One region of the Mesorhizobium sp. B3-1-9 genome, then DNA from elsewhere that is predicted to be linked to it. Evidence: predicted binding sites of a transcription regulator. Region 1 holds the regulator's gene; each other region holds the start of a gene.
What was found. Region 1 encodes LexA, which represses DNA repair genes until DNA is damaged. Its sites were predicted from a motif close to TGTTCNNNNTGTGTTCNG; they were not measured.
Positions count from the first base shown of each region.

Region 2: a site for LexA is predicted at 3,670-3,687, ahead of recA (recombinase RecA). Genes of this name have one in related genera too.
Region 3: a site for LexA is predicted at 4,561-4,578, ahead of ruvC (crossover junction endodeoxyribonuclease RuvC). Genes of this name have one in related genera too.

Region 1 covers NZ_VFTJ01000006.1:45,659-51,573, reverse strand. The annotation lists gene FJW07_RS12770 (ComEC/Rec2 family competence protein) at 1-2,356, shown strand, start outside; gene lexA (transcriptional repressor LexA) at 2,397-3,131, opposite strand; gene kynU (kynureninase) at 3,581-4,828, shown strand; gene FJW07_RS12755 (alpha/beta hydrolase) at 4,883-5,713, shown strand; gene glp (gephyrin-like molybdotransferase Glp) at 5,777-5,915, opposite strand, start outside.
Region 2 covers NZ_VFTJ01000006.1:249,255-255,169, reverse strand. The annotation lists gene FJW07_RS13840 (RidA family protein) at 1-388, opposite strand, end outside; partial or broken gene FJW07_RS13835 (GFA family protein) at 404-900, opposite strand; gene FJW07_RS13830 (TfoX/Sxy family protein) at 990-1,313, shown strand; gene FJW07_RS13820 (pseudouridine-5'-phosphate glycosidase) at 1,569-2,486, opposite strand; gene FJW07_RS13815 (carbohydrate kinase family protein) at 2,526-3,464, opposite strand; gene recA (recombinase RecA) at 3,746-4,843, shown strand; gene alaS (alanine--tRNA ligase) at 5,286-5,915, shown strand, end outside.
Region 3 covers NZ_VFTJ01000016.1:25,228-31,142, forward strand. The annotation lists gene FJW07_RS23470 (GFA family protein) at 1-4, shown strand, start outside; gene FJW07_RS23475 (GNAT family N-acetyltransferase) at 40-498, opposite strand; gene FJW07_RS23480 (sulfite exporter TauE/SafE family protein) at 662-1,432, shown strand; gene FJW07_RS23485 (DUF2269 family protein) at 1,464-2,015, opposite strand; gene FJW07_RS23490 (DUF1465 family protein) at 2,577-3,107, shown strand; gene FJW07_RS23495 (glycosyltransferase family 2 protein) at 3,418-4,482, shown strand; gene ruvC (crossover junction endodeoxyribonuclease RuvC) at 4,620-5,129, shown strand; gene ruvA (Holliday junction branch migration protein RuvA) at 5,140-5,760, shown strand; gene ruvB (Holliday junction branch migration DNA helicase RuvB) at 5,804-5,915, shown strand, end outside.

The sequences.
Region 1 (5,915 bases):
CGAAGAGGGAGCGCCGGTTTCGCTTCCGGAGCCGCGGGCACCTACCGAGTTTATGCCCCCCGGTGACGGTGCAATAACGGCGAGCGTCGGCCGAATCCGCAAACAGCTTGGCCGCGCCTCGCTTCCCGCATTGCGCCGAAGCATCGGCACCGCTGCCGCCACCGAGCTCGACCGCGGCATCGGCTTCCTGCTGGTGCCGGTGTTTTTGGCCGCCGGCGTCATCTATTACTTCTCGCTGAGCGTCGAGCCGGATCTCTACAGGCCGCTTGCGGCAGTGGCCCTGATGGCAGTCTGCGCGGCGGTCTCACATTCCCGGCACAGAACGCACCTTGTCTTCATGGCGGCGTTTTTCTGCGCCTTGGGCTTTCTCGCGGCCAAGGTCGAGACCTGGCGGATGGCAACCCCGATGCTGGGTTCGGAAATCCAGACACGGCTGATGGGTCGCCTCGTCACCGCCGAGGCGATGGCCAATGGCCGTGTCCGGCTCACCATAGATCTCATATCCACGGAGGATCCGAAGCTGCGCTATGCGCCGGACCGCGTCCGGCTGTCGGCCCGCAGGATCCCGCCCGGCATGACAGCCGGGTCGATGCTGACCGGCTATGCCAAGCTGCTGCCGCCGACAGGTCCGGTTCGGCCGGACAGCTACGACTTTTCCTTCGACAGCTATTTTGCCGGCATTGGCGGCAGCGGCTTTTTCCTGGGTGATCCAAAGCTGATTGCGCCGGTGGAGGCGCCGTTTGGCGCGCGCATCGCATCGGCAGTGGAAAACGCGCGCGAAGGAATCGCCGATCACATCAGGAGCGCCATCGGCGGGTCCGAAGGCGAGATCGCAGCGGCGCTGATCGTCGGCGTTCGTGCCGGCATTCCGGAAGCCATCAACGAGTCGATGCGGCGAACCGGCATCTACCACATCATCTCGATCTCAGGCCTGCATATGGCGCTGGTCGCCGGCACGATCATGGTCCTTTTGCGCGGCGCCTTCGCGCTGTTTCCGGATTTCTCGTCGCGGCGGCCGGTGAAGAAATATGCCGCTGCAATCGCGCTGCTCTCGATCGCCGCCTACCTCGTGATCTCCGGCATCGTGGTGGCGGCCGAGCGGAGTTTCATCATGCTGGCCGTGATGCTCGCCGCCGTGCTCTTCGACCGCGCGGCGCTCACCATGCGCAACCTGGCGATCTCGGCCATCGCCGTTATCCTTGTCTCGCCGCACGAAGTGGTCGGCCCGAGCTTCCAGATGTCCTTCGCCGCCACCGCTGCGCTGGTCGGCGCCTATGCCGGTTTTGCCGACTATCGCGCCGGCAAAACGACCGCGCCGCCGGCAAAGCGTTCGTTCCTCGGCTTCGTATCGCGAAAACTGGCGATTGGAGTAGGTGGTGCCGCCGTGACGTCGCTCATCGCGGGCAGCGCGACATTGTTGTTTGCGATCTGGCACTTCCAGCGCGTATCGCCGCTCAGCCTGCTGGCCAATCTGTCGGTCATGCCGATCGTCTCACTGATCGTCATGCCGTTCGCCGTGTTGAGCGCGCTGGCCATGCCCTTCGGCTTCGACGGCCCCTTCCTCTTTGTCATGGGCAAAGGCCTGACGGCGATGATCGCCATTTCGGCGTGGATCTCCGAGCGCTCACCAGTCGACGCCGTCGGGCTGATCTCGATCCAGTCGGTGCTGCTGGCGACGGTCGCGCTGGTCATCGCGACGATGGCCACCACCTGGCTGAGGCTTGCCGCCGTACCCTTCGCGCTCGCCGCGCTGCTGGCCATTCCGCATGTCCGCGCCCCGGATGTGCTTGTCTCGGAGGATGCGCATCTGGTGGCGATGCCGATCGGCGGCGGCGAGCTTGCCATCAACCGCACGCGCTCCAACGACTTCACCACGGACAACTGGAAACGGGCGCTGAAAGCCGAGGAAATCGTACCGCCGGAGACGTTCGCTAAAGACGCCCTCGACATCGCCGATCCCGTCGACCTGCCGCCCGGCTCGCCCTTCTACTGCATCGGCGACCTCTGCATCGGCCGGCATCCTTCCGGTGCCATCGTCGCGCTCGCCGAGAACCGCGCCAGCGCCCGGCCTGCTTGCGGTTTCGCCGACCTCATCGTCATCGACGACGCCACGGCCTACAATCCATGCCGCGATCCGCGCGTGCTCGTCGTCACCAAGCGGCAGCTGGCACGCGACGGCAGCGCCGCCATCTTCTTTGATCCGCAATCGGCAACCGCGCGGCCAACCGTTCGCTACGCGGTCGAAGAACCGTACCGACCCTGGCACGAGCAGCGGAAATACGCGCGTGAGGCGAGGGGGCTGCCGCCCTATCAACGACCGGAAAAGCCGGCGGTCGCGCCGCAGCCTACAGAATAGATGGCACACAGTTCCGGCGAAGACCGCCGCGCGGTTCTGCTCAGTAACGGCGGATGAGTCCGACGAGCTTACCCTGAACCTTGACCCGGTCCGGTCCGAAGATACGGGTCTCGTACGCCGGGTTGGCGGCCTCGAGCGCGATCGAGGCACCCTTGCGACGAAACCGCTTCAGGGTCGCTTCCTCGTCGTCGACCAGCGCCACCACGATCTCGCCCGGACTTGCCGTATTGGCGTTGCGGATTATGACCGTATCGCCGTCGAAGATACCGGCCTCGATCATCGAGTCGCCCTTGACCTCCAGCGCATAATGCTCGCCGCCCATGATCATGTCCGGCGGCACCGAGATCGAATGCGTCTGGTGCTGGATGGCGTCTATCGGCACGCCAGCGGCGATGCGGCCCATCACCGGAATGGACACGGCCGAAACAGCGTCGTCGTCATTGCTGGGTGTCGGCGTGCGCGACGGCGCCGCCGGCTTGACCTGGCGTCCGAGATTGCCCTGGCCGCCCTGGATGACGCTCGGCGAAAACTTTCTCGCGGCATTCAGGCCAGGCGCGATCGAGTCGGGCAGCCGCAGCACTTCAAGCGCGCGCGCCCGGTTCGGCAGCCGGCGAATGAAGCCGCGCTCTTCCAGCGCCGTGATCAGCCGATGGATGCCCGATTTGGAGGCGAGGTCGAGCGCTTCCTTCATCTCGTCGAAAGACGGCGGAATCCCGCTCTCCTTGAGGCGTTCATGGATGAACATCAGCAGTTCATGTTGTTTGCGCGTCAGCATGGCGGCCCCCTTGGGTTCTGAAACCGGAATCAGAAAAACAAACCCAGAACAAACACTATCTGTTCCAGTTGTGTTCCGCAACCGTTTAAAGTTTAGTGAATTTGTTGAGGCTTCGGAAACAATGTTGCATCCAAGGGATACCTGGCCGAGTCAGGTCAGCGGTATCATTGATTCCGCTCGATTATGCGGCCCTCCTTAAGCTGAAGCGCGGTCGAACACCATCACAAAGGCGCGGGCGGGATCGCTTCGGCTCTTGCGCGAACGTGCTTCACCGTGAACGAAACGGACCCAAAATGCCAACTTCGGCAATGAATCCGATCCATGGTCTTCGCCGTCTATGGACCAGCTAACATAGCGCAGAAGGTTCTTGCCGTGGCACGGACGGTGGTGAGACAACCGCCCTTGGCCAACCGTGAGAGGCGCCATGCCGAAATGGAGGCGGCAGCATGATGGGGGGAATTCCTGATCTCGCCGAGATCGAGGCGATGGATGCAGCGGATCCGCTGCGCGCCCTGCGCGATCGCTTCGTCCTGCCGGAGGGGGTGATCTACCTCGACGGGAATTCGTTGGGAGCGGCCTCGCACGCCGCATTCGACGAGTTGCGCAAGGCAGCTGCCGAGGAGTGGGCGCATGACCTCATTCGTGCCTGGAACAAGGACGGATGGTTCGACATGCCGGTCGAGCTGGGCGACCAGCTCGGGCGCCTGATCGGCGCGGCGCCGGGCCAGACCGTGGTCTGCGACACCACGTCGATCAACATCTACAAAGTGCTGCACGCGGCGATGGCGATGCGGCCGGACCGAACCGTGATCGTTGCCGAGGGCGACAGTTTTCCGACCGATATCTATATGGCCGAAGGCGTGGCCTCGACCGGAAAGAACACTGTCCTGCGCCTGGCTGGCGTGGACGCGCCGAGCATCGAGGAACTGATCGACGGACGCGTGGCGGTGGTGTTGGTCAACCACGTCAATTACAAATCCGGCGAGTTGCGCGACATGGCGGCGCTTACGCGCATGGCGCATGACGCGGGTGCGCTGATCGTATGGGATCTCTGCCACAGCGCGGGCGCCATGCCGGTTGAACTTGACAGGGCAAGCGCCGATTTCGCCGTCGGCTGCACCTATAAATATCTCAATGGCGGGCCAGGTTCTCCTGCCTTCATCTATGCGGCCGAGCGGCATCTTGCCGATGTGCGGCAGCCGCTCAGCGGGTGGTGGAGCCATGCACGGCCGTTCGCCTTCGAGCAAGCCTATGCGCCAGGCACCGGCATCCGCCGATTTCTGTGCGGCACGCAGCCGGTCCTGTCGATGCGGACGCTGAAAGGCGCGCTCGACATCTGGAACGGCGTGGACCTGGCGACGGTGCGGAGGAAGAGCATTGCGCTGGCCGATCTGTTCATCGAACTCGTCGAAGCACGGTGCGGCGGTTACGATCTTACGCTGGAAAGCACCCGCGACGGCGCCAAACGCGGCAGCCAGATTTCCTTCATTCACCAGCATGGCTACCAGATCATGCGGGCCCTGATCGAACGCGGCGTGATCGGTGATTTTCGGGCGCCGTCGACCATGCGCTTCGGTTTTACCCCGCTCTATGTCGGCTACAGGGATGTGTGGAATGCCGTCGAAGTGCTCGAAGACATCTTGCGGACCGGCGTCTGGCGAGAAGCCCGCTTCGCGGTCAAGACAACCGTTACCTGACCGCGGCGATGCCAATCAAAACCACTCGACATTGAGCTGATCGTGGAGGGGCCGTTGCTCGGACACCGTATTGCCGACTGGGACAACGCCTATGCCAACGGCGCGAACATCGCCGGCGGCGACCGCTGGCCCGCGGCTTGGGATCAACCGGCGCGGGCCTTTAGGGAAAAGCTGTTGGCGCAAGGCAGGGCGCGGTTCGATATCGTGTATGGCGAAGCGCCGCGCAACCGGTTCGATCTGTTTCTCCCACCTGCTGTGCCAAAGGGGCTCGTCGTGTTCATCCATGGCGGTTACTGGATGGAATCAGACAAGTCGTCCTGGTCGCATCTGGCTGGAGGTGCGGTCGGCCACGGTTTTGCCGTCGCCATGCCCTCTTACACGCTTTGCCCGCAGACCAGGATCAGCGGCATCGTCAACGAGGTTGCGGCAGCGATCGAGAAGGCGGCGGCGATGGTCGATGGTCCGCTGGTGCTGACCGGGCACTCGGCCGGCGGGCATCTCGCCAGCCGGATGGTGACCGCGGCCTCGCCGCTGTCGTCCGATGTGACGCGGCGCATACGCCAGGTCGTTTCGATTTCAGGCCTGCACGACCTTCGGCCGCTGATGTTCACCGCACTGAACGAGACCCTGAACATCGACGAGAAGGAAGCGTTGAGCGAAAGCCCGGCTTTGCTGCGGCCTCGGCGGGGAGCCCGCATCACCTGTTGGGTCGGCGGCGGCGAGCGTTCGGAATTCCTGCGCCAGAGTACATTGCTTGCCAACATCTGGACCGGGCTCGGCGCTGTAACCCATTCAGTGGTCGAGCCGGACCGGCATCATTTCAATGTCGTCGATGGTCTCGCCGACCCGGATCATCCCCTCACTCGCGCACTGATCGCCGAATAGAGCAATTCGGCAGTGTGGACGGTTTCGGTCGAGAATTGCGTTAAAACGGCGGGATAGACCGGCTCAGCGCAGCATCAGCACGCTGCACTCGGCGCCGACCTGCGCGGCGGGCGCGAAGGGCTGGCGCACGATCAGGCCGTTGGCGTCGGCAAGCATGCGCAGCATCGAGGAGTCCTGGATGCCGAAAGGCGTCGCGACCAGG
Region 2 (5,915 bases), 200 kb from region 1:
TCACTTCCGATGGCGGCGGGTTGTTGTGGCTGCAGTGCTTCGGGCAATGTTCGGCGAAGAATTCGTCCAGCACGTCCAGACGAAAGTTGGGTGAGCTGAGAACGCCGCCGGACGGGAAAGGTCCTTTGACGTAGAACGTCACCTTGACCAGATGGTCGAGCGAGCTGCCAAGCTCCTCCAGATCCGACTTGATGTTCGCGAGGATCTCGCGCCACTGCGTTGCCGCGTCGCCAACGGCGCCCCCTTGGTGTTTCGACGGATCGTAATCGTCGATGGTGGCGGTGTTGCCGGACAGAAAAACATATCCCTTCGCGTCCGAGACGACCGTGCCCTTGCCCCAAGGCATCAAACGATCGCCTTTGAATTTCTTGTGCGTCGTGAGGTTCATTTCGGCCTCCTGTCGCTAATCCACCCACATCCCCGTCCGTTTGTGCCAGTCGGCGATCGATTCCTCGGGATAGACGTCGAACACCTTGTCCTTTTTCCCGACCACCGGCTCGACCCAGTTCGCCTTGTATTTCAGCATCAGATGCACCTTTTCCGGCGGCGTCGGCAGGTCGCTGTCGATCGCCGAGGCGAAGGGATGCACGAGGTCCGGCCAGGTCGGGTCGTAGAGCCACAGCGCTGCGCCGCATTTCCTGCAGAAATTGCGTTCGCCGGTCGAGACCTCGCAATGCGGATGCTCGTCGTCCTCGATCTCGGCGCGGTAGACACCGAGATTGCGCTTGCCGCTGATATCAAGCTCTCGCAGTCGGCGCCGAGATTGATGGCGAAACCGCCGCCGCCCTGCTGCTTGCGGCAGATCGAGCAGTAGCAGAGCATGAACGGCACCGGGGTGTGGCTTTCCACCTCGAAGCGGACGGCGCCGCAGCGGCAGGAGCCTTTGAGCAGGACGGGCATGGCGGGATCTCCGTTTTCCGATCTCAACCTGTCAGCATGCTTTTGGTTGCGGCGATGACAAGGCCCATGCCGGATGAGATGATCGCGGCATGGACAACGCGCGCCTTGAAGAATTGTTCGAAAGCCTGGGACCGATCAGCATCAGAAAACTGTTCGGGGGCAAGGGCATCTATTGCGACGGCGTCATCGTCGCGGTCGTCGTGCGCGGCGAATTGCTGCTCAAGGCCGACGAGGAGAGCATCCCCGACTTCGAAGCCGCCGGCTGCAAGCAATGGACCTATACAGGCTCGCGGCACGGCAAGGAGGTGGCGATGCCATACTGGAGCATTCCCGACGAGGCTTTCGACGACCCCGACGAAATGGCGGTATGGGCGCGGCGCGCTTACGAGGCGGGACGAAGGGCGGGGAGATAATTTTCGAGGGCGTTGTGGCGGCCTTTTGGAGATGCCGAGGGACAGCACCCCTCTCTGTCCTGCCGGACATCTCCCCCGCAAGGGGCGAGATTGACCCTCGCCACGACTTTCGCCAATCGCCGACGTTGCAAGAAGAATGCCGGCGGCCAAGCTGCTAATCTCGCCCCTTGCGGGGGAGATGGCAGGCCAGAGGGGGTGTGACGGAACGCGGCGTTCGCTTTTGGCTATCGCTGCCGGTAGCTGAGCGTTTCGCGCCTACAACGCCTTGGCAATCTCCGCCGCCAGCCGAGCATTGTTCTCTACCAGCGCGATGTTGGTCTTCAGGCTGCGGCCGCCGGTGAGCTCCAGGATCTTCGACAAAAGGAACGGTGTCACCGCCTTGCCGGTGACGTTCTGGGCTTCGGCGGCCTTCTGCGCGGCTTCGATATAGCCGGCCATTTCGTCGGCCGGGATCTCGTCGTTCCGCGGCACCGGATTGGCGATGAGGATGCCGCCGCCGAGGCCCAGCGCCTGCCGCGTGCGATAGAAATGCGCAATGTCCTGCGGCGCATTGAGCGTCAGCGGCGCGCGGAAGGGCGACTGCCTCGACCAGAAGGCGGGCATGGTCTCGCAGCCATGTCCGATCACCGGCACGCCGCGCGTCTCCAGCACTTCCAGCGTCTTTTCGATATCGAGGATCGCCTTGGCGCCGGCAGAGACGACGACAACCGGCGTGCGCGCCAGCTCGTCGAGATCGGCCGAGATGTCGAAGCTCTTTTCCGCGCCTTTGTGGACGCCGCCTATGCCGCCGGTGGCGAAGACCTTTATGCCGGCCATATGCGCGGCGATCATGGTGGCCGCAACGGTGGTGCCGCCGGTACGCTTTTGAGCGACGGCGAAGCCGATATCGGCGCGCGACAGCTTCATGGCGTCACCGGTCATGGCAAGCGATTCGCGCTCGCCGTCGGACAGGCCGATCTTGATGCGGCCGTCGACCACGGCGATCGTCGCCGGCAGCGCGCCGCCATCGATGATGATCTGTTCGACCTTGGCGGCCATCGCGCCATTGTCGGGGTAGGGCATGCCGTGGGTGATGATGGTGCTTTCCAGCGCCACCACTGGCCGGCCGGCGGCAAGCGCCTCCGCCACGGGCGGGTGGATGTCGACGAAGGGGCGGGCGGTGTCGGGTGTCACGGCTGTCTCCGATCAGGAGGAAGTGGATGTCTGGTGGCCCTATGCCACCTCCCGCGCCTCCGGCACAAGGCCGAGCGCCTGCGTGAAGTTGCCCGCCGTGAAGGACGGAACGGCCTCCGGGCTCTCGATGGCAAGCATCGCCGCGGCAAGGCCCTCGCGCAGCGCGGCACGCAGCGGCAGGCCGCGCAGCAAGGCGGCGACGGTTGCGCCGGTCAAGGCGTCGCCGGCTCCGGTCACGTCGGCAACCTTGCGCGGCGCGGGTGGATCGATCTCGAAGACGCCGGTGTCGTCGAAGCCCAGAACCGGGGCGCTGCCGGACGTGACCACGCCGGCATTCAGGCCGGCCCGCCTGAGCGCGTCGACAAGGGTTTCGCCGGATAGCTCGGCGCCGGCCAGCGCGGCGGCTTCGCGGCGGTTCATGAAAAGCAGCGACAGGTCGTCGAGCAGCGGCGCCAGGCGGACGACCTTGGCCGGCGAGACGGCGATGGCGAAGACCGGCCGGCCACCGGCAAGCGCTACCAGGCGCTCCAGCGCCGCCGTCGGCAGGTTGGCGTCGCACAGGATGGCGTCGGCCGCGGCTATCGCCTCGCGCACCTTGGAACGCCTCATCTGCTTGGGGAAGGCAAGATCGTAGAGCGCCATGTCGGCCAGCCCGACGATCAGCTCACCTTCGGCGTCGATCAACGCCGTGTAGCTCGGCGTCGTGCGGTCGAGGAACACCACCGAGAGGTCCGCTATTCCGGCGTTGTCGATCGCCAAGGCGACGGTGTCGGCCGCAGCGTCGCCGCCGCGCACCGATATCAGCGAGGCCGACACGCCGCGCTTCACCACGCTGCGCAGCGCGTTGAAAACCACGCCGCCGACGTCCTCGCGCATGATGCCGGGATTCGAAGCGGCGGGCACATAGGCGCCCGAGACCTGGCCGCGCCGGTCGATATGGGCTCCGCCCAGCGCCAGGATTGTTGGGGATGTCGGCATGCGGATATGGTAACCTTGGTTGATAGTTGGCTGCGCACACTAGGTTTCTGCGCGTCGCCCCGCAATCGGCGCCGCGATTCGGGACATGCGGATATCAAATCTCTTCTGGACCAGTGGTTCTGTTTCGCTCCAGCCCTGGTGGGACAAAGAAAGAACATATCCAGATATTGATTGCTTTTCAGCTGCTTGCCGCCTCTTGCCAAATGAGAACAAAAAAGGTACAAAACAAGCAGGGATCACGGATTGTCCGGCCTTCATTGACGACCAAGGGGTGATGTATCATGGCTCAGAATTCTTTGCGGCTTGTAGAGGATAAGGCAGTGGACAAATCAAAGGCTCTGGATGCGGCGCTGTCGCAAATCGAGCGCGCTTTCGGCAAGGGCTCGATCATGCGGCTCGGCGCCAACGAGCAGGTGGTCGAGATCGAAACCGTGCCGACCGGCTCGCTCGGTCTCGATATCGCGCTCGGCGTCGGCGGCCTGCCGCGCGGCCGCATCATCGAGATTTACGGGCCGGAAAGCTCGGGCAAGACGACGCTGGCGCTGCATACGGTGGCGGAAGCCCAGAAGAAGGGCGGTATCTGCGCCTTCGTCGATGCCGAGCACGCGCTCGATCCGGTTTATGCCCGCAAGCTTGGCGTCGACCTCGAGAACCTTTTGATCTCGCAGCCCGACACCGGCGAGCAGGCGCTGGAGATCTGCGACACGCTGGTGCGCTCGGGCGCCATCGACGTGCTGGTCGTCGACTCGGTGGCGGCACTGACGCCGCGGGCCGAAATCGAAGGCGAGATGGGCGATTCGCTGCCCGGTCTTCAGGCTCGCCTGATGAGCCAGGCGCTGCGCAAGCTGACCGCCTCGATCTCGCGCTCCAACACAATGGTCATCTTCATCAACCAGATCCGCATGAAGATCGGCGTCATGTTCGGCTCGCCCGAGACGACCACCGGCGGCAACGCGCTGAAATTCTACGCCTCGGTGCGCCTCGACATCCGCCGCATCGGCTCGGTCAAGGACCGCGACGAGGTCGTCGGCAACCAGACCCGCGTCAAGGTGGTGAAGAACAAGCTGGCCCCGCCCTTCAAGGTGGTCGAGTTCGACATCATGTATGGTGAGGGCGTGTCGAAGACTGGCGAGCTGATCGATCTCGGCGTCAAGGCTGGCGTCATCGAGAAGTCGGGCGCCTGGTTCTCCTACAATTCGCAGCGCCTCGGCCAGGGTCGCGAGAACGCAAAACTGTTCCTGCGCGACAATCCCGATACGGCGCGTGAGGTCGAACTTGCATTGCGCCAGAATGCCGGGCTGATCGCCGAGAAATTCCTCGAGAATGGCGGCTCCGAAGGCGGCGACGACGGTTTCGAGGACGAAGCCGGCGCCTTGTAGGGCCGGTTCGTTGCAGGAAGACCGCCCAGCAGTTTCCTGTTCGGGATTGGGCGAAAGCTATTCGTCGGCTTAGCCGGAGTTCGGCCACAATCCTTGTTTATCGTCTTATACTTATGTAATCGAGTTCTTGAGTATTGCATACCCGAACCGCCGGCCTTCGCGCCGGCGGTTTTGCATTTTGCAGGCGGCGCCGGGCCGTCGCTCGCCGGCGGATTGACCTAAAGCGCGTCGCGTCGAAACGGATTCACGCGACGCGCTTTAGGTCGTTGCTTGATGCATGTCGTTGTCGCAAAACCGAGGTCACTTTTGCGCGACATGCACTAACTCCGTGTTTCTGGACAGGCTCAAGAGCTACGGCTAAAAGGCCCATCTATCTTCTGGAAACACCAAAGCCCATCAGCCGCCGGCGACGCCGGCGGTTCTCGCGAAAAGGCAGTACGCAATGAGTGGCGTGAACGATATCCGGTCGACATTTCTCGACTACTTCCGCAAGGAGGGCCACGAGATCGTCGCCTCCAGCCCGTTGGTGCCGCGCAACGATCCGACACTGATGTTCACAAACGCAGGCATGGTGCAGTTCAAGAACGTCTTCACCGGCCTGGAGAAGCGTCCCTACTCGCGAGCGTCCACCGCGCAGAAGAGCGTGCGTGCAGGCGGCAAGCACAACGACCTCGACAATGTCGGCTATACCGCGCGCCATCTCACCTTCTTCGAGATGCTCGGCAATTTCTCGTTCGGCGACTATTTCAAGGAGCGCGCGATCGAGCTTGCCTGGAACCTGATCACCAAGGGTTTCGGCCTGAAGAAGGACAAGCTGCTCGTCACCGTCTATCACACCGACGACGAGGCGGCCGGTTACTGGAAGAAGATCGCCGGCTTCTCCGACGACCGCATCATCCGCATCCCGACCTCGGACAATTTCTGGGCGATGGGCGACACCGGCCCGTGCGGTCCGTGCTCGGAAATCTTCATCGATCGCGGCGAGCATATCTGGGGCGGCCCGCCCGGCAGCCCGGAAGAGGACGGCGACCGGTTCCTGGAATTCTGGAACCTGGTGTTCATGCAGTATGAG
Region 3 (5,915 bases), on a different contig from region 1:
CTAGAGGGGGCCGGCGCTTCCGTGAAACGCTGAGCCGCGCTAAAGCTCCAGCTTGTAGCCGATATGGCTGGCCTTGAAGCCCAGGCGCTCATAGAAGCGTTGCGCGTCGAGCCGGCTCTTGTTGGTCGTCAGCTGGACGACGCGGCAGCCTCGCTCGCGGCATTTGTCGATCGCCCATTCGAAGAGGCGCTGTCCCAAGCCCTCGCCGCGCCGCTCCGCCGCGACGCGCACCGCCTCGATCAGGCCGCGCCGGGCACCGCGCAGCGACAGTCCGGCGATAAAGGTGATCTGCAGCGTGCCGATGACATCGTCGCCGTCGGTCATCACCGCGAGGAACTGGTTCGGATCGCCGTCTATCGCCGCGAAGGCGTCCAGATAGGCCCGCGACAGCGGCAGGCCGGCGTCTTCGCGGGTCTGACCGAGCGCGTCGTCGGCAAGCATCGCGACGATCGCCACGACGTCCGCTTCGCGCGCCTTGCGAATGCTGATGGCGCTCATTTCCATACCTCGAGACAGCGAGCCGGCCGAACGACGAACCTTGGCCGTGCGGCAGGTCGTCGATATCAGGCCGGCAATAGCGGATGCCGGCATTAATGACTATCCGGGCGGCGCTGTTCTGCGCTATGGCTGAATTCCCGCCTTCTCCAACCTTCCCTTGCCGATGTCAGGCCTGCTCAGCGACCCGTGGTTCTATGCCGCCGCCATTCCGGCGGTGATCCTTGTCGGCCTGTCGAAAGGCGGCTTCGGCGGCGCCGTCGGTTTCGTCGGCGTGCCGCTGATGGCGCTGGCCATCCCGCCGGTTCAGGCGGCCGCCATCCTGCTGCCGATCCTGTGCCTGATGGATGTGGTTTCCGTGTGGACCTGGTGGGGTGTCTACGACCGCAAGATGCTGGTCGACATGATGCCTGGCGCCGTCATCGGCATCGGGCTCGGCTGGCTGACAGCGGCTTTGGTCACCGAGGAGATGGTGCGGCTGATCGTCGGCGCGGTCGCGCTGGTGTTCGTGCTGCGCTGGATCTACCTGCAGTTCCGCCATGGTGCCGACCATGCGGCGGAACCGAACCGCATTGCCGCCGCCTTCTGGGGCACGGTCGCCGGTTTCACCAGCTTCGTCGCCCATGTCGGCGGCCCGCCCTTCCAGGTCTATGCGCTGCCGATCCGGCTCGACCCGAAAGTGCTGTCGGGCACGGCGGCGATCTTCTTTGCCGCCACCAACGCGCTGAAGCTCATCCCCTATTTCGCGCTCGGCCAGTTCGACACCACCAACCTTACAGCGTCGGCGGTGCTGATGCCCCTGGCGCCGCTCTCCACCATCGCCGGGGCGTGGCTGGTGCGTCGCATGCGGCCGGAGATCTTCTACCCGTTCACCTACGCCACCGTCGCGGTGGTCGCCGTCAAGTTGCTGTGGGATGGTATCGCCGGCTTGTGGTGAGGTGGCTATCAGGCCACCTCACCACGAGCATTCAGGCGGCGCTCGGCACCATCTGGCGGCTACCGCCGAAGGCGAGCGCGGCGCCCAGCGCAACCACCATGACCATGCCGGCAAGAATGCCGATGTCGTGCAAAGTGGGCTTCAGCACCATGTCGGCGATGATCACCAGCATCACCGCATAATCGAGGCGCGCCCAGTTCATCATGCGCTGGCCGATGGCAAGAACGGCCGGCGTCACGCCCTGCTCGGCGATCATGACACCCATGCGCTCGCCGGTCGGCTTGAAGACGAGCATGCCGATCGAGAAGGTCGTGGCATAGCCGACGAGGCCGATGGCGATCCACAGGTCGGTAAAGCCGACCCAGAAGCCGCACATGATGAGGCCAAAGACCAGCGTCAGCATCGACATCGGCGCGAAGAACCTGCCGCCGAGCTGCCCGCTGGCGCGCATAGCCTGCAGCTTGTCCTCGATGTTGCCGGCACGCTCGGCCAGCACGCCGAGCAGGAACAGCACGAAGCCGCCGCCGACCCACAAAACGGCCGAAACGATGTGAAGGAATTTGACGATCGAATACCAATCCATGATCTGCTCCCGGATATCCCGCATGATTTCGAGCGGCGCGGATTTGCGCGCCGCTTCAGAGGAGCGGGCTTTTGCGTGGCGCGTGTTTCGGAACGATGTCGCGGCGGCAGCCAACATGTTTCGAAGGCCGCGATGACAGCATCCGAAATCCGGTTTTCGGGCGATCCCGCGCGGCGAGGCCGGCTGTCCTGTTCCGGCACAGAAAAGCGCGGTCGCTTAAAAAATCGTCGCCGTGTTAAGGGTTCATTAAGCTTTACGGGCGTTTACTATGCGCATCCAGTTTTGCTGGATTCTTACCGAGTGGTTGGAGCCACTTTGTTTGACGCCTCCCTGTTAAACTCCTGAGAGCCGCCTTATCCGCGGCTCTTTTTTTGTCCGCGGGCGGCAAGCCGGTGCCATCCGCTTTGCGGATGGCTGGAACGAGGCCGGCGTTAACCGTTTGTTAAACATGCGCTTGCCTTCATGGGCATCGAAGCGCATTTTCAAGCCTCAGTCATTTAGGGTGCGGGCCGCGTCGGCAAGGATTGCCGAATCGGCCGACGGCAGTGCAGGGGCGTATCGATGAACGAGCCTTCGAAGGGCAGCGCGAAAACCATCAAATTGGCGGAGCGCCGGGTTTTCTCCCAATCCTTCAAGCCGCTCTACCAGGAAGGCATGGGGCTGGTCGAGCAGGCCGCCGAATATCTCGACGGCAAGGGCAGGCTCGAAGCCAAGAAATTGTCGCGCACGGCGGCGACGCTCTATGCGGCCGAGTCGATGCGGCTGACCACAAGGCTCATGCAGGTCGCCTCGTGGCTGCTTTTGCAGCGGGCGGCGAATTCCGGCGAGATGACGCGCGACCAGGTGGCCTCGGAGAAATCCAAGGTGCGGCTCGACACCGCCTCTGCGCATGACGAGGCGCTCGGCTGGAAAGAGCTGCCCAAGGATTTTCTGGACCTCGTGACGCGCTCGCTGCGCCTGCAGGCGCTGGTGCGGCGCATGGACGAGGAAATCTATGGCGGCGTCATCAACGAGACGCACGCCCCCAGCCGGCGGGCCAACCCGGTTTCCGACCAGATCAGTCTCTTGAATACGGCTTTCGCGCGCGGCTGAAATCGCGTTTGCAACAAACGCCGCGATAGCGGCGCGCGGGAAGCGGGAACCCACATCGTTCAATCGAGGCGCGATCTGGCGAGCCGCGATCGTGGCCGCAAGTCGAGCGCCTGCGACCCCGACTGCTCTTCGGTACTACGGTAACCGTCGTTGCATCGAAGGCCATGCCGGCCTTCGCGAGAAATATCGCCCTTGTCTCGAAGCGATGGGCCCCTAGTTGGAGCCGTTCGCCGCAGCCGGGTCGACCCGAGCCGGTTTTGCAAGAAAATCACCGTCACTGTGACCAAAGCAGATTGCGAGGCTTGATCCCGTGCATTCGCCATTGGACCGCATCCCGGTATCGATCATCATCCCCAATTATAACTACGAACAGTTTCTTGGACGCGCCATCGACAGTGCGTTGGAGCAGGACCACCGAAATGTCGAGGTCGTGGTCGTCGACGACGCATCGACGGACGCGTCGGTGGCCGTCATCGAATCCTACGGCGACAAGATCCGTTCGTGCCTCAGGCGCAGGAATGGCGGACATGCCGCTGCTTTCAATACGGGGTTCGAGGCGAGCACCGGGGAGATCGTTCTTTTCCTCGACGCCGACGATTATCTCTATCCGAACGCCGTCTCCGAGGTCCTGGACGAGTGGGACGCGGATGTCGCCCAGGCGCAATTCAGATTGCACCTCGTCGATGAGGACCAACGTATCAAGGATGTCTTTCCACCCCCGGAACAGCCGTTCGACTCGGGCGACGTCGTCCCGGAATTGTTGCGAAAGGGGCGCTACCGTACGACGGTGACGAGCGGGCTGGCGTTCGACCGCGAGGCGCTGGACCCGATAATGCCCATGCCCGAAAGCGATTTCCGGCAAGGCGCCGATGGCTATCTCGCGACGCTCGCGCCGCTGCACGGGGAGGTGAAATCCATCGACACCTGCCTTGGCGCCTACCGCATCCACGGTTCCAACCATTCGGTCTTTGCCGAAAAGCTTGCCGAGCGGGCGCGCTGGCGCGTGGCGCATGACTTCCGGCGCCTTGAAGCCTTGTCCGACCGGGCGGCCGAGATCGGTCTGACCGTACCGCCGGATGCCGGCCTTCGCGATCCGGTTCATCTGGAAGAGCGACTGGCCTCGCTTTGCGTCGACGAGCCCCGGCATCCGGTCGCGACCGACTCCCGGCTGGGACTGGCGAAAGCGGGCGCCGCCGCCAGTCTGGAAATGAACGCATCCTGGCGGCGGCGGGCTGCGCTGGCAGCCTGGTTCCTCTGCATTGGGCTCCTGCCGCGGCGCATGGGAAATGCAGTCCTGGCATGGAAGCTTGTCGCGTCGTCGAGGCCGGCATTTCTCACGCGGCTGTCGAAAACCATCCGTCGCGTGACGAACTAAATTAGATCCGGATTTCGGGCCTGCCAGCCCGTGAACGCCAGCTTGATGGGATTTCGAATGCGTTCTTAAGATCGCGATTGTTTCTGGTTTGTTCACATTTCGCTGGCATCGCTTGCCGCCACGGCTAGACTTGGCGCATGGGGGAAGCGATTCGCATCATCGGCATCGATCCGGGGCTGAGGCGCACCGGTTGGGGTATTGTCGACAGCGTGGGCAATTCGCTGCGCTTCGTCGCGTCCGGCACGGTGCGGTCCGACGAAAAGGAGTCGTTGGCGACAAGACTCTGCCAGTTGCATGACGGTTTGGCCGAGGTGCTGCACCAAGCCATGCCGCATGAGGCAGCGGTCGAGCAGACTTTCGTCAACAAGGATGCCACGGCGACGCTGAAGCTCGGCCAGGCGCGCGGTATTGCCATGCTGGTGCCGGCGCGTGCCGGGCTGGTGGTCGCCGAATATGCCCCCAATGCGGTCAAGAAGGCGGTTATCGGCGTCGGCCACGGCGAGAAGAAGCAAATCCATATGATGGTCAAGGTGCTGATGCCGAAGGCGATCTTCGATACCGACGATGCTGCCGACGCTTTGGCCATCGCCATCTGCCATGCGCATCACCGCCAAAGCGTCGCCTACCGGATGGCAGCGCTGGCGTGAGGGGACAATCATGATCGGCAAGCTCAAGGGCACGCTGGACGAGATCGACGAGGACTCCTGCCTCGTCGACGTGCACGGCGTCGGCTATGTCGCGCATTGCTCGGCGCGCACGCTGGCGTCGCTGCCGTCGCCGGGCGAGGCGGTGGTGCTGTTCATCGAGACCTATGTGCGCGAGGACATGATCCGGCTCTACGGCTTTCAGTCGGCGCTGGAGCGCGAGTGGTTCCGGCTTTTGATGAACAATGTGCAGGGCGTCGGTGCCAAGGTGGCGCTGGCCATCCTGTCGACGCTGGCGCCGGCCGACCTCGCCAATGCGATCGCGCTGCGCGACATCGCCATGGTCTCCAGGGCGCCAGGCGTCGGCAAGAAGGTGGCGGAGCGCATCGTCACCGAATTGCGCACCAAGGCGCCTGCCTATGCGGGCGCGGCCAGCGGCACGATCGGCCTCAAGCAGGAGCTCGGCGAAGGCGTCGCGGCGGCACCGATTACAGATGCGGTCTCCGCGCTGGTCAATCTCGGCTATTCGCGCGACATCGCGGCGAACGCGGTTGCGGCAGCGCTGAAATCGGCCGGCGAGGGCGCGGATGCATCCAAGCTGATCCGCTTCGGCCTTAAGGAACTGGCGCGGTGAGGCGGCGCTTGTTCCGTTGTCGGTCCTATGCAAGGAAGGCGGCATGAGCCTTTCGCCCCGCCTCATTGCCCCCGACAAGCGCGGTGAGGATGCCGACCAGACCTTGCGGCCGCAGTCGCTCGACGAGTTCGTCGGCCAGGCGGCGGTGCGCGCCA